3 regions of the Peribacillus sp. S4 genome follow, and region 2 is predicted to be linked to each of the others. Evidence: riboswitches for the same ligand, from Rfam matches in the RefSeq annotation. Region 2 holds a riboswitch; each other region holds the start of a gene.

Region 1 (5,209 bases), 900 kb from region 2:
TTACTATAGAAGGGAAAACCGCTGGATGGATGAGCTTTCAATCCTTTTATGGCCGACCGGCATATAATTCCACTGCCGAAATCAGCATTTACATTGATGATTATTTCCGGGGAAAAGGAATTGGACAAATTTCGATTCGAAAGGCAATTGAATTGAGTCCAAAATTAGGTGTTAAGACTTTATTGGGTTTCATTTTCGCCCATAATACACCAAGCCTTAAGCTTTTTTCTAAATTCGGGTTTGAAGAATGGGCACATTTACCTCAAGTTGCCGAGATGGATGGCATTGAGCGGGATTTGATCATTCTAGGTAAACGTGTCGATATTTAAATATAATTCTTTAGAGCTATTGCCTTGAGCAGTAGCTTTTTTAGATTAATACAGGTCGAATTGCTAATTTAAAAATACCTATATGCTTCTTGAAGGGAAAAATATTCAGAATCTCTTTTACTTGCTAACGCATTCAATAGCGTATCCAATTCTTGGCTGGCTTGTACAGTCAGCAGACTTGTTAAGCCGTAAATCGCTCCCAACTTTATCATTTCCTGTCTCTTCTCTTCTACTTTTTCTATAGTTACCTTACGGCAATGCATCATAGCCACCTCCCATTTATTCAATATTTTTACACTTTTATCATAATGAAATCACTAGTTAAAATCAACTATTTTCCAGAAATTAAATGTGTTATTTTATAGGTCAAATGTGACAAAACACCTATTTTGTTATTTAATTATGTATAATTTGTGTCGTTTTCTAATAAACGCAAAAAAAGCATCCACTAGTGTAGACTGCGAATGCTTACATCATATCCCTTATCCAAAAACCCAAATATTGTATTCCGATTACTATGTCATCCATTCAGAAGGTGACTCGTTATTAGGTCTATTTATAACAATCTTATATTCATCTTCAAGTACTTTTAATGGGGCATCATAAAGGTGCCTTTCATCAGAGGTTTTGTATACTCCATTGGCCAATAGCTCTTCAATGAGTTTTGCCTTCCTCTGTTCAATCCTCTTAAATAATTCTGCCATGTAAATGGCTCCTTTCCGTCCTAGTGCCTGATTCTAGTTAGCTAAACTTTATCAACTTGTTTGATTTCACCAAATTATATATACCTTTTCTAGTATGTCACTAAACGTTATTTCCCAAAAATAAAAGCCCCTTCTAATTTAAGAAGAGGCTGACAGTGTCCGTTCGGCTCTTCTTATCTTCCAAGCATATGCTTGTTGGATTTAGCACAGTTCCCTAAACGGGTCCGCTGCCGAGGTTTCTTAGGGCCAAGTCCCTCCACCTCTCTGGATAAGAATTCAATATATAATGATGTAGAAATGATTCTATCCTAATAATCTTCAAAAGTCAATTACCTGGTTCTCCCTTTTTTCCTGGACATAAAGTGATTCCTCTTTCAAATACGGGTTGCATTTTCTTGTCTTTCTGATATGATGTCAGTAATTACATACAATTCACACCACTAGGGGAGTCTTTTTTAAGACTGAGATGGAATTAGTTCCGGACCCTTTGAACCTGAACCGGCTCATACCGGCGGAGGGAAGTGGATGATATCGTCCATTTTACAGACTATATCCATCTACCCCGTTCCGTATTCAGGAACGGGGTTTTTTATTTAACAAAGGCAAAGGGAGCCATTCTATAGGAGGATGAACAATGGAGAATACAAAATTAGAAACATTCAGTGATAGACTGCATGCACGGGCAAAAGAGATTTGGAAAAGGAACCATTCACATCCCTTTGTCCAGGCAATTGGAAACGGCACACTTCCTGAAAAGAAATTTGCCTATTACCTGAAGCAGGACTATGTCTATCTCATGGATTATTCCAAGCTCTTTGCTTTAGGTGTCATCAAAGCCCATAACATCGAAACCATGGCAAAATTTGCGTGTATTTTAAATGAAACCCTTCAAGTGGAAATGGATATTCATCGGCATTATGCTTCCGAATTCGGGATCAGCTCCAAGGAATTGGAAAATACAGAACCTACTCCAACCACTCTAGCCTATACAGGTTACATGCTAAATGCAGCTCAGCATGGAACTTTGGCAGACTTGATCGCCTGTCTCCTTCCCTGCGCTTGGGATTATTATGAAATCGGTTTGCTATTAAAAGAACAAAATGGAGCAGCACTGGAAAACAATCGCTACGCAGATTGGATAAGGTCCTATTCATCTCCTGAATTCGGGGAAGCACACAAGTGGCTGATCGCTTTGTTGGAAGAATTGACGGAAGGCATGCCTGAAAAGGAACTTCTTAGATTAGAAAAGCACTTTTTGGTTACTTCCCGATATGAATATTTATTCTGGGACATGGTTCAAAATGAGCAGGATTGGCCTCTGTAGGTGGTTGACATGAGGATGAACCCTATCAAGAAACTGACATTGACTGCCATGATCACGGCTTTAACGACGCTTACCAGTTCATTTATTTTCATCCCTGCAGGATTTGCAAAAATCTTTCCTATTCAACATCTGGCAAATGTCCTGACGGCGGTTCTATTGGGGCCTGCATATGCGGTGACACAAGCTTTTTTAGTTTCCATCATTAGAAACATGTCTGGTACCGGTTCAATTTTCGCCTTTCCCGGCAGCATGATTGGTGCACTTTTGGCCGCCATCCTTTACCGAAAAACACAAAGCTTAAAATTCGCCTGTTTAGGGGAAGTGATCGGGACCGGCTTTCTCGGTTCCCTGGCCTGTTATCCGCTTGCCACCCTCCTATTGGGAGAAAAAGCTGCTCTTTTTGGTTTTTTACCGGCTTTTATGTTCAGTTCATTCGCAGGGGCGATTTTAGCTTTCATATTACTTAAAATACTGCTAAAAAATAATTATATGAAGGGGTTTTTTTATGAAAACAGCATTAACGATCGCAGGCTCTGATTCAGGGGGCGGTGCTGGAATACAAGCGGATTTAAAAACGTTTTCTGCACATGGTGTATTTGGAATGTCTGCCATCACAGCCGTAACTGCCCAAAACACAATGGAAGTCCGTTCTGTACAGCCCATTGAAACAGCTATCATATCGGATCAAATTGCAGCTATCTTTGAAGATATTCCTGTCGATGCAGTAAAAATAGGCATGCTTGGATCAAAAGAAATCGTGGAAACGGTCGCTGCGTCCCTTAAAACCTTCATGCCTGCCATCGTTATCCTTGACCCTGTCATGATTTCCAAAAGCGGCCATCATTTGCTCGACGAAAAGGCCATCTCTGCCTTAAAAATGGAATTGCTTCCGCTTGCAAATCTTGTAACACCCAATGTACCAGAAGCGGAAGTACTTACTGGCTTCCCGATTCGGACGAAACAAGATTTCTACAGGGCATGCATTTCGATACAAGAAATGGGTTCCAAAGCCGTTTTACTTAAAGGCGGCCATGCAGCAGGAAATCCAAATGATCTTTTTTATGATGGGACTGACTTCCACTGGATCAAGGGAGAGCGCATTCATACAAAAAACACTCATGGTACGGGCTGTACCCTATCATCCGCCATTACATCTAACCTGGCAAATGGACTGCCATTGCAAGTGTCGATCGAACATGCCAAGACCTATATTTCCGAAGCGATACGCAATAGCTTTTCAATCGGTAAAGGTCATGGACCTGTCCATCATTTTCATTCATATTCAAAAAAAGAACGGAGTGACTTGTTATGAAGGTTTCTTCAGCCGATTTATTTATGAAGGTAAGAGAAAGGAAACCACTCGTTCACCAAATCACCAACTTTGTTACGGTCAATGACTGTGCAAATGCCACCCTTGCCATCGGAGGTTCACCAGTAATGACATCGAGCCCAAGAGAAGTGGCGGATATGGTCAAATTAGCAGATGCATTGGTCCTGAATTTCGGAACGATCGATGATAAAGCCTTGGAAGCAATGGAGATTGCCGGTAAAACGGCAAATGCCCTGGACATCCCGGTCATTTTGGACCCGGTGGGAGTTGGTGCCACCTCCTATCGTTCAGAGCAAGTCAAAGAGCTCCTAAGTAAGGTTACTTTCCAAATCATTCGCGGAAATGCGAGTGAAATCCTGTCATTGATGGGTGGGGATACCGTTACACGCGGGGTGGATTCGGGGGAACTTGCGATTAGCAATGCAGAGCTGGCTGCACGAGCGGCAAATGAACTGAATTGCATCATCGTGGTCAGCGGAGCTAAGGATGCGGTCAGCGATGGAAAGCATACGTCCATCATCGATAACGGGAACCTCCTTTTAACTAATGTTACAGGTACCGGTTGCATGTCCACTGCTCTTATCGGAACTTTTTCCGGAGTCACCGATGATTTCTATTCTGCCGCAATTGCCGGTATCTCAACAATGAGCATATCAGGGGAACTGGCAGCCTCAACCCTTCAAAAGGATGAAGGAGCAGGTACTTTCCGTGTGCGATTAATCGATGCCATATCAAGAATGGATAAGGAAATCTGGATGCATGAGGTGAAAATAAGTGAAGAAGTCCCAAATTGATTTAAGCCTGTATTTAGTTACGGAAGAGTCCATAGCAATAGAAGAATTGACCAAAATCATTGCACAATCGGTTTCAGGAGGAGTCTCGATCGTACAACTTAGAGAGAAAAACAATTCCTCCCTCTCCTTTTATGAAAAAGCATCTGCATTAAAACAGTTATTGAATGAGCTTTCCATTCCCCTTATCATCAATGACCGGGTGGATATAGCACTTGCGGTTGGAGCGGACGGAATTCATATTGGGCAAGATGACCTTCCACTGCCTGTCGTCAAAAAAATGGTTCCTGTAGATATGATTGTCGGTGTATCTGTCTCCACTCTTGAAGAAGCTCTCGAAGCCGAACGAAATGGAGCGGATTATATCGGAGTCGGTTCCGTTTTCCCCACCAAGACCAAACAAGATGCAACCTTAATGGCACTTGAGGATCTGGGGGAAATTTGCCGCGGCGTATCCATTCCCGCAGTAGCCATCGGGGGTATCACTGCCGATAACATTTCCGCTCTTTCTGATAGCGGACTATCAGGTACCGCAGTCGTATCGGCCATCATGAATGCAGATAATCCGAAGACTGCCTCCGAATCCCTTTTAAAAATAATAAAAGACTTTAAATAACAAAAGGATGGGGACTGCATGCAGTCCACATCCTTTGTTTATGTCAAAACGGTATTCTTTGTTTCCTTCCCAAAAGCCACGGCAACTGCCCCGACTAAAATAGCAATTGTAAAAA
Region 2 (5,209 bases):
ATTTTGAAAGACAAACGTCATATGATCCGTTGGATTTTTCACCATTTTAATGGGGTTCCCCAATAATTCATACGTACCTTTCGTTTTTATGAACTGCATCAATGCATGCAAAAGTGTACTCTTGCCCGCACCATTTTCTCCCCTGATCACAATCCATTCTCCTGAATGGACCTTCAGCTCTTCAACGTGTATTTTTTCCTCTTTATTCCGAAAACCGCTAAATCCTTGCACATCCAGAAGAGGTAAACCATCTGTAAATTGGTGTTCCCTAGTGGGTGCATACTTCTGTATATATTCATCCCAAACACCAGGGAACCAAATTCCATGTTCTCTCATTTCATTTTTATATAGGGAAATAATGGTGTCTCTTGGACCATCAGCTATGATTTGACCGTCATCGTTTAAAAGCACGATTCGTTCGATGAATTCTAAAACATGGTCAATTTTATGTTCGACGATAATAACCGTTTTGTCTTTTCCGACTTCCTTCAACAAGTCCCAGATTTCTTTCGTTCCTTCCGGATCAAGCATGGCTGTCGGTTCATCTAAAAATAGCACTTCTGGTTCAAGGGCCAATACTGAAGCGATTGCCAGACGCTGTTTCATCCCGCCTGATAATGTTTCTATACTTGTATGCCCTAGGTTCAATCCTACATTACGGATTTGATTTTCAATTTTCTCTTTCATTTCTTCTTTAGGGACGGAAAGATTCTCAAGGACAAAGGCAATTTCCTCATCGGCAAATGGCATGCAAAACTGGCTATCAGGATCTTGAAAAACATATCCCCATGAAGAAGGGCATTTCAATTCCTCCGCTTTCATCGGGACTTCGATGGAATTCGGAATCAATCCGCTTAACACTTGCAACAGAGTGGACTTACCACATCCTGATGGTCCCAACAATAGCACTTTTTCTCCTTGATCAAACGATAGTGATAGGTCCTTGAATATCAAAGATTCATCACCGGGAAATTTCATTCTTAACTTTTCAACAGAAACGATTGGTTCCATGGCCCTCAACCTCTACTTTTGATCCAGTTCTGCATAATCTTTATTTGAAACCGGACGCACAAGATTTGTTACTCCTGTTGCTTCCAGGACTTTAACTAAATAATAAGCGGTCACACCTGCAAAGAATATGGAACCCACAAATCTCGCTATCATGAATAACGATAGATTCCAAGTTGAAAGCGCACCTATTTCCCCGTATGCAAAATCCATGATAACTGATGCCAGGCAGGAAGCTATCGCAGCTAAAACGGCCACCGGCATATTGAATTTTTTATATTTGAAAGTCATGAACACCAGTTCCGCGAACAAACCTTGGACCACCCCATATAACAGTACGGTCAGCCCCCATGGTGAACCAAGGAAGAACTCCCCGGAAGCTGCAGCTATCTCCGCCAAAAGTGCCACACCCGGTTTCCGTAAAATTAAGAAGGCGACGGGGCCAGCTATAAACCACATTCCATAAATAAGTTGATCCAGATGTAATCCTAATGGTTTAACGGAATAATAAATCGAACCCCAAAGGATATAAACGATTCCAAATGCTACCGCAATCACGATCGTGACTAATATATCCGTTAATTTCAATCCTTTTTTCATTGTTTCATTCTCCTTTTATACTTCTAATGTTTCCTTATGAACGGCCCATGTCTCTAAACGATAAGCCATTTCCCAAAATGAGTATTCATATTGGCTGCTGAGAATAAAATGCTCTTTCATTCTCGCCTTATCTTCTTCAGTTACTTTTTCAGCTATCTCATCCAGCCTCGCAATTTGTTCTTCCACCAAAGTGCGGAACCACTCTCCTCCGTAAGCCGCTATCCATTCTTGATAAATCGGCTCTTCGGGCATGCACCCTTGCAGCTTTTCACCTATCTCATAATACAGCCAGTAACACGGCAAGATAGCTGCAATAACATCTCCTAAATGTCCCGAATATGCCGCACGATACATATGGGAAGTATAAGCATAGGCAGTCGGGGCAGGCTTGAAATCTTCCCGTTCTTCTTTTGTGATGCCTAATCTCTCGGAAAAATTCTCATGAAGCTTCAACTCCGCTTCATATGTTCCTTGTGCATGGCCGGCAAGCCTGCTTGTTGTATGTAAATCTGTAGCTTTGACTGCCCCTAAGGCTTGAACTCTAGCAAAATGAGATAAATAATAGGCATCTTGCATGACATAAAAACGGAAACACTCCAATGGCAATGTGCCATCTCCTATTCCTGCAACAAAAGGATGATTAAAACTAGCTTCCCAAATGTGATCAACTTCCTTACGGATTTCCTCTGAAAACTTCATGTCCATTACCTCCAAATTGTATTTTTTCATTGAACGTTACAGAAAAAAAACACTTATCACCCCTTTTTTTGCAAACAAAAAACCACTTTCTTAAACGTAAAGAAAGTGGTTGTACTTGAAATAATACGGAAATGTATAGTTCCAGACCCCACTTCCCTACGCTGGTATAAACCAGATCAGGTTCTAAGGGTCTTAAAGTCATACTTCAATCTCAGCTTTTGTGGGTAAAAAATCAACTTTTACCTATAAAGCACCCCTAGTGGTACAAATTGTATATTAAATTCATTTGCCTTTATATTAACACGATAAATCCAATTGTCAAACGTATTAGAAAAGTTTTCTTGATTTAGGGTTACTAAACTTTCAATCTTCCATCCCCTCTTTTCCCGTAGCCTTCAAAGAATTTGATCAAAGGGAGCTCAGTTAGTAGTTTACTCGTGAGTTTTGACGGTTTACTCGTGAATTCTGCTGTTTTACTCGTGAATTTGGCCGGTTTACTCGTGAATTCTGCTGTTTTACTCGTGAATTGGCCACTTGACTCGTGAATTCAGCAGTTCATTCGTGAGTTTTGCAATTTTACTCGTGAATTTAATGAATTCACAGTAATCCCCTTTTGAACTTTCCATCAAACCAGCTCACTATTGTGACGCCGGTTAGGGATTTCCCAAAGCAACTTCTCAACTCGCGCCCATCCACCTCATCACCTCCTACTCTTTTATTATGAATTCATTATAGTAAACTAAATATTTTTAAAAACCATATAATTTCATAATGTGAAATTATATGAAAAATTTATTTTTAATTGTGAACTATCAAAAGATCGCCACGAAGAAATGACTTTCATTACCGCATTATCAAAAATCAGTGTTAAACTAACCATGATCATTCATATTTCCAGCATAGTTAATAATGGTCTTTTTTTTTGGTTCTTGACTCGAATATTTGAAAGTGGTGAGGGAAGTTTCAATTTTTCGTTCCTTTAGAAAGTTCTACCAGTTAATTGTGGATATTCCTTTAAAAAAGAGTGTGGTTTTGAATTACCGCTACGAGGTAAAAGCTGTAATCGGAACAGGAAGCTACGGTATTGTTTATCGTTGCAATGATTTGAAAATGAATGAAAATATAGTGATCAAACAGCTCCGGAAAAGTAAACGCCGCAGCAAAAAAGAGCTGAAACAGTTTGAAAATGAAATTTCCATATTACGAATGTTAAACCACAGAAATATCCCTAAATTTCACGAGAAATTTTCGCAAGATGGAAATGTTTATTTTGTGATGGATTTCATAGAAGGGAATAATTTAGAAGACCATATTTTCTCGAATCAATTAACGTTCAATGAGAAAGAGTCTCTATATTTTCTGGATAAGCTGGTCGATTTAGTATGTTATCTACATGAGCATGACATTTTCCATCAAGATTTACGTATACCGAATATTCTACTTAAGAACCATCAGCCCATTTTGATAGACTTTGGTTTGTCCAAGATGATCAATTCGGACAACCTCGCTAAAGAATCCATTTTGCAGCTGAAAAGGCAGGATTTTTACGACTTGGGGGAAATACTTCTATATGTACTTTATACGACGTACGCTTCCAAAAGTAAAAAAGCACTTCCTTGGACAGAAGAGCTTTCGTTAGAAAAAGAAACCGTGCATATACTGAAAAGGTTATTAAGCATCCAAGAACCTTACTCAAATATTAAAGAAATCTCAATCGACCTGCAGGCTGTATTGAAGTCAAAGAATTGGAATTAGCTGCTGCTGCCGCGCCCTTTTCTTTTGTAGCGGTCACTTCCACTCATGGGATACCTTTTGTAGCCCCGGCTGCTGCTGCTGCTGCCTCGGCGATAATGACCATGTCTTCGCTCACTGCTGCCTTGGGAAAGCTGTTTGATTTTTTTCATTATTTTCTTCAGCATTTCTTTCACCTCTTTTATTTTGGTTTTAAAGCCTGTTATTCATTTAGCCTAACATAGTCACAGTATAAACCTTATTAATAAGTACTATAATTTTTTTTCATTTGTGTTACAGTCCATTACTGCTTCATGGATTCGGCTTTTTTCATTGTTGGTCATGGGAACGCCCTGATCCCTTCAATTTATTAAACTCCAAATGGCTCTTACAATATACGAATAGATGACAAAGTCGACTTTTTATCTTTTCCATTTCTGAGTCACATTCGGTATATATTATCTGTTTTTCGAATCAGTCAGTAAACAAAAAACCTGGCGCATATTTCATCGCCAGGTTTTTTTCTTCGTTCACCTTTTATTTTACAGCTTCTTTTAATTCCTTACCTGCTTTAAAAGCAGGTACTTTACTAGCTGCAATTTGTATTTCTTCGCCAGTTTGCGGGTTTCTTCCTGTACGGGCAGCACGGTCACGCACTTCAAATGTACCAAAACCAACTAATTGGATTTTTTCATCTTTAGCAAGTGTAGCCGTGATTGTTTCAAACAATGCATCCACTACTTTTTTTGCTTCGTCTTTTGTCAGTTCAGCTTGTGCTGCAACACTGCTCACTAATTCTGTTTTATTCATATGAACACCTCATCCTTTTATTTTGTATAAAATATGTAGAGAAGACAACATAACATATCTTGTATGCCTCTGTCACTTATTATGGCTAAATAAAAGGAATTGCAGCTCAAAATTGATCTTTCTTGCAGATAAAAGGGCCTTGATCAACATACTAAGCACGGTCTGACTCTTGTTCAACTTTCTGCAGTTTCGAGCTGCAGCCATTGATAGACGGTATCCATATCAATGTTTTCTTCCAGATGGGAAGCCAAGAGGTTATACGCTTCCTCCCTGCGCTCCGAGTCGCTTTGAACGTTTTCCTTCACTTCATCCAACCCCTTGTTCCGTCGAATTTGGTTAACCAGTAATCTAGTGAACAAGC
Region 3 (5,209 bases), 1.8 Mb from region 2:
CGATTTTACCGTGTTTAATCTGGATGTCTTTGCTGTTGCACCGGATGATCTCCTGAAAGCTGAGGCGGTCATGACGGTCATCGATGACAAAATCATGTATGATAAAAATTAACAGTTGCAAAAAAAGAAATGGAAATACAAAATTGTTAGATGGAATTAGATAAAGGAATGTAAATGGAAAGAAGGCTTGTTATGAAAGTGGATCAACAAAAAGAAGGGGCGATTTATGCAGCCCTTTCTTACATGATGTGGGGAGTTGTGCCGGTTTACTGGAAGTTCCTTCAGGGAGTCGGTGCAATAGAAATTTTAGCTCAGAGGGTATTATGGTCTTTCGTGTTCATGCTGGTTTTATTGATGTTCATGAAAAAATGGCAGGCGTTTCTAGATTATGTCAAAAACATAATGGGCAATCCGAAACTCTTTACGGCATTACTAACGGCGTCACTGCTTGTTACAGCTAATTGGGGAGTGTTCATATGGGCCGTTAACTCAGGACGAATCCTCGACACGAGCCTTGGATATTATATCAATCCGCTCGTCAGTGTACTATTGGGAGTGATAGTCTTAAAAGAAAAATTGAGCGGGGCCCAAATCATTTCATTCCTGCTTGCAGGAATCGGAGTCTTGATACTTGGCATTCATTTCGGCACGATCCCGTGGATCTCTCTTGTTTTGGCCATGACCTTTGGATTATACGGTCTGGCAAAAAAAATGATCAAGGCCGAATCGGCAATCGGGCTGACGCTCGAAACGATGATGGTAACGCCTCTGGCCCTAGGTTACCTGATTTACTTGATGAACAGGTCGGAAATGCAATTCTTTACAGACGGGAGCACAAGCTTGCTGTTGGTGGGCGGCGGGATTGCCACGGCATTGCCTCTTTTATATTTTGCAAAAGGGGCCGAGAAGATCCCGTTATCGATGCTTGGCATTTTTCAGTATATCGCTCCGACCTTATCTTTATTGATCGGGGTATTCGTCTATCATGAAAGTTTCACCAAAGCACATCTTTTAGCCTTTTTGTTCATATGGTCAGCCTTGGCTGTTTATACACTATCCATAACGAAATGGGGGCAGGCAAGTGCCCGCAGGTTCAAAGGCAAAGGGAATATTGGTGCTTGAATAGAAAAAAATGCTTGGGGAATTTTCTGCCCAAGCATTTTTTTATGTCGACATTCAATAAAACGGATTTATGGCATAGGCGAAATGCCAGGGTCATGAAAGGTATATCTTCGAACCTATTTCAGAAACAATACAATTGGAAAGGCTGGCAGGACTGTTATCGGGCTTGGCACGGGGGTTATTTAGTTGGAATTGTCTATAGAAGGAACTATCCAGGGAAATGATATGCGTTGTCAGAAATGCTGATATGGTGGCGAATGGCTTTCTATTGCTATTTAATTCATCGATGATTCCCTGTGCAGTGGTAATCCCGATCCCGTGGCCATAAAAGAGGTTATTCCCTAATAATATGGCATTTTCACCTTGCCATTCAGGGGTTGCCAAGTCGTGATCAGGGTTTTTGAAGTAAACGCAATCACCTGGTAAATAATCCCTTCCTTGATGAATAATGAGAGCCATATTCTGTGGAGGGCGAAAGTCATATAAAAATAGGTCTGAAAAAAGATGGTCGAAATTCCTAGGGCCGATCAAATCCAAAATCGCCTTTAAAAAAGTGACGACCATTGCTGTACCGCATTCGAAGGCATAAAGCCCTCCATTCATGAAAATGTCAACGAGCGCAGCATGAGGGAGAATCCCTGGCTGGAGGGTAAAGGTGCCATCCTTTGAAAGGTGCCAATAACGTTGATTGGATTGAGACTCCTCAAGTGTGGAAAAATCCGGACCGCTTTTATCCAACGCAATAGCTGCCTCTATGACTCGGTTCCTCAGCTGTATCTCGAAATTAAAATCCCCAAAGTTCCGGTATTCAAAAACGTTAGAATCTTCCGCCAAGCATTGAAGAGTTTCAAGCGATTTGGCAGAGGCTGTACCTGGTTGGATTTGACTGACATCTAACCATTTGTGATTAATCTTTATCATGACATATCCACCTTTTGCTTATGAAATTAAGGGTTTAATAAAACAAGTAAACAAAAATGTCTACATGTAATGCTCATTATATGAATGCTTGAAAAGAAATGACTATTTGCAAGTATCCTGAAGTGCCAGGAATACATTTCCAATTAGAGAGAAGAAGCAAATTAGTATTCCTTTTTCCCTATGAATTGATATAATGAGAGAGAAAAGTTCATATGTGCGAGAAATGTAGGGGGGCCAGTACTGCTGGCTGAGATTGCATCCATTAGATGCTGACTCTTTGAACCTGATCTGGGTGATGCCAGCGGAGGGAACATATTATGACTGATTTTCTGTTTTGTATGTTAACGTCCGAATTCATCTTCGGGCGTTTTTTGCTTTTTTATCCAGTATTTGAATAGCCCTGGAGCCCTATTATGGTTCCGGCATATGAATCTTATAAGATGTGTAGGAGGATAATGACTTGAATAAATTCTTACCACTGTTAACTTCGTTCTTCCTTTTAGCTGGATGCGGAGCAGGCGGAACTAATGAAAAAGAAGAAGCATCTAAAAATGAAAAATTAAAGAAGGTATCGGTCGTGCTCGATTGGACACCGAATACAAACCATACAGGATTGTATGTAGCCAAGGAAAAAGGTTATTTTAAAGAACAAGGTCTTGATGTGGAAATTATCATGCCAGGTGAAGCTGGAGCTGATAAGCTTGTCGCTTCAGGGAAATCTGAATTTGGCGTGAGCTATCAAGAGGGCATAACGCAGGCCCGCGTACAGGGTGTGCCGATTGTTTCGGTAGCTGCCGTCATCCAGCATAATACTTCGGGATTCGCTTCCCCTGAGGCTAAGGACATTACGACTCCCAAGGATTTTGAAGGGAAAACGTATGGTGGCTGGGGATCTCCGGTTGAAAAGGCCATTATTGATTCACTCATGAAAAAGGAAAATGCGGATGTAAATAAAGTGGACATAGTCAATACAGGAGACATGGATTTTTTCACTTCGGTTAAAAGGGATATAGATTTTGCCTGGATTTATTATGGTTGGACAGGCATTGAGGCTGAGTTGCGAAATGAAAAGCTTAATATGGTGTACTTAACCGAATACTCTGATAAGCTTGATTACTATACGCCTGTTTTGACTACAAATGAAAAGATGATAAAAGAAGATCCCAAGACTGTTAAAGCATTCGTCCATGCAGCTTCGAAAGGGTACCGGTATGCGATTAAGAATCCTGATGATGCAGCAGATATGTTAATTGAGTCTGCACCGGATCTTGATCCAAAACTAGTGAAGAAAAGCCAGGAGTGGCTTGCAGCCAAGTATCAGGATGATGCTCCGCGATGGGGTGAACAAAAGCTTAAAATTTGGAAGAATTACAGTGAGTGGATGACTGAAAATAAGCTTCTTGAAGGTGATTTCGATCCTGAAAAGGCATTTACCAATGAATTTTTACCAAAATAGGAGGAAATACAATGGCCAATTCATTAATTAGTATACAAATTATTCCTAAAGGGGAAAATGTCATCCCTATGGTCGATGAAGCAATCAAGATCATTGAAGAATCAGGTGTCAAGTATGAGGTTCACCCGCTTGAAACGACAATGGAGGGGGAGCTTTCCGAGCTTTTTGCCGTGATAGAAAAAATGAATGTAAGAATGATTGAAATAGGATCGCCGAATGTCATTTCCCAAGTGAAAATATTATATCAGCCAAGCGGGATTACGATGGATACGTTAACGGAGAAATATCGGGCATGATCGGAAGGGGAATTTGGAAGAAGGGGGCTCCCTTCTTTCTTTTATTATTGTTGCTGATAGTATGGGAGTCAGTGACAGTCTTATTGAAAGTTGAAGAATGGCTGCTTCCCGCTCCATCGGCCATTTTCATTGAAGGAATTGAGTCGTCCCGCAATCTTTACGGACACCTTATATCCACAACCGAGCTTGCGTTGTCAGGTTTTTTTATTGGAAGCTGCATCGGCTTATTGATCGCGGCAATCCTGCACCTATTTCCAGGTGTGAAGGAAGCGGTTTATCCTCTGCTCATACTATCACAAAATATACCTATCATTGTTTTGGCGCCGCTTTTGGTGATCTGGTTTGGCTTTGGCATGCTGCCTAAGTTAATCGTGATTTCACTTGTATGTTTTTTTCCGGTTGCGGTCGCATCATTGGACGGTTTTCGCCAGACACCATACGAGCTTAAGCATTATTTCAAGATGATGGGAGCGGGGAAAAACCAGTTATTTTGGAAGCTGGAACTTCCTCACTCGATCCCGTTCATTTTCTCCGGCCTGAAAATTTCGGCTACCTATAGTGTAATGGGTGCGGTTATTTCGGAATGGCTTGGGGCAAAATCGGGGATTGGTGTTTATATGACTCTCGCTTCTTCAGCGTTCAGGACAGATCGGGTGTTTGTAGCCATTTTCATCATTATGGGAATGAGCCTGATTTTTTTTGGAATCATCACTTTCCTGGAGAAATACTTGGTTTCTTGGAAGAGAAAGGAGGGCGAAAAGGGTGAAGCTGGAAATTAAAGACGTATCCTATTCTTTCGATGGTAAGCAGAATATATTGGAGAATATGAATTTCCAAGTGAATGATGGGGAATTCGTTACGATCCTTGGGCCATCGGGAAGCGGTAAAAGTACATTGTTCCACTTGATCGGCGGGATTTTGAAGCCTGATCATGGCATCATTTCATTGGATGGTAAAAAGATAAATGGCTTAAAGGGACATATCAGCTATATGCCTCAGCAGCCTTCCCTTTTACCTTGGAGAACGGTATTGGAAAATGTTTTGCTTGGAAGTGAACTTGCTGGGACCAGAGATAAAGAAAAGGCAAAAAACCTTTTGATGAAAGCTGGTTTAGAAGAATACGATAAAGCATATCCCCATGAATTATCTGGAGGCATGAAGCAAAGGGCGGCATTCATTCGGAGTATCTTAAGTCCACAGGACTTGATGTGCCTGGACGAACCCTTTTCTGCCTTGGATGAACTGACTAGATTGCAAATGCAACAATGGCTGTTGTCTGTTTGGGAAGAAAATCGGAGGTCGGTGCTTTTTGTCACTCACAGCATAGATGAAGCGGTTTTCCTATCAGATAGAATTTATGTGTTATCAGCAAAACCGGCTGCTGTCATCAAAGAAGTGAAAGTTCCATTTTCAA

The links. Region 2 has a riboswitch for thiamine pyrophosphate ahead of tenA (thiaminase II). Riboswitches for the same ligand answer to the same signal wherever they lie in the genome.
Region 1: it holds a riboswitch for thiamine pyrophosphate, as region 2 does, so the genes downstream of both, tenA (thiaminase II) here and tenA (thiaminase II) in region 2, are expected to answer to the same signal.
Region 3: it holds a riboswitch for thiamine pyrophosphate, as region 2 does, so the genes downstream of both, ACJ9PY_RS19475 (ABC transporter substrate-binding protein) here and tenA (thiaminase II) in region 2, are expected to answer to the same signal.

The regions. Positions count from the first base shown of each region.
Region 1 is NZ_CP175708.1:1,420,028-1,425,236, reverse strand. It holds gene ACJ9PY_RS06880 (GNAT family N-acetyltransferase) at 1-329, shown strand, start outside; gene ACJ9PY_RS06875 (aspartyl-phosphate phosphatase Spo0E family protein) at 398-595, opposite strand; gene ACJ9PY_RS06870 (Fur-regulated basic protein FbpA) at 845-1,033, opposite strand; SAM riboswitch class I at 1,204-1,308, opposite strand; TPP riboswitch at 1,466-1,570, shown strand; gene tenA (thiaminase II) at 1,668-2,357, shown strand; gene thiW (energy coupling factor transporter S component ThiW) at 2,373-2,894, shown strand; gene thiD (bifunctional hydroxymethylpyrimidine kinase/phosphomethylpyrimidine kinase) at 2,863-3,669, shown strand; gene thiM (hydroxyethylthiazole kinase) at 3,666-4,481, shown strand; gene thiE (thiamine phosphate synthase) at 4,462-5,094, shown strand; gene ACJ9PY_RS06840 (MFS transporter) at 5,133-5,209, opposite strand, start outside.
Region 2 is NZ_CP175708.1:2,316,487-2,321,695, reverse strand. It holds gene ACJ9PY_RS11075 (ABC transporter ATP-binding protein) at 1-1,011, opposite strand, end outside; gene ACJ9PY_RS11070 (ECF transporter S component) at 1,024-1,608, opposite strand; gene tenA (thiaminase II) at 1,624-2,307, opposite strand; TPP riboswitch at 2,444-2,575, opposite strand; gene ACJ9PY_RS11060 (protein kinase domain-containing protein) at 3,334-4,062, shown strand; gene ACJ9PY_RS11055 (hypothetical protein) at 4,053-4,283, shown strand; gene ACJ9PY_RS11050 (HU family DNA-binding protein) at 4,576-4,848, opposite strand; gene ACJ9PY_RS11045 (cobyric acid synthase) at 5,022-5,209, opposite strand, start outside.
Region 3 is NZ_CP175708.1:4,102,646-4,107,854, reverse strand. It holds gene ACJ9PY_RS19490 (amidohydrolase) at 1-112, shown strand, start outside; gene rarD (EamA family transporter RarD) at 193-1,122, shown strand; gene ACJ9PY_RS19480 (protein-glutamine gamma-glutamyltransferase) at 1,216-2,043, opposite strand; TPP riboswitch at 2,261-2,370, shown strand; gene ACJ9PY_RS19475 (ABC transporter substrate-binding protein) at 2,504-3,499, shown strand; gene ACJ9PY_RS19470 (MTH1187 family thiamine-binding protein) at 3,511-3,795, shown strand; gene ACJ9PY_RS19465 (ABC transporter permease) at 3,792-4,574, shown strand; gene ACJ9PY_RS19460 (ABC transporter ATP-binding protein) at 4,564-5,209, shown strand, end outside.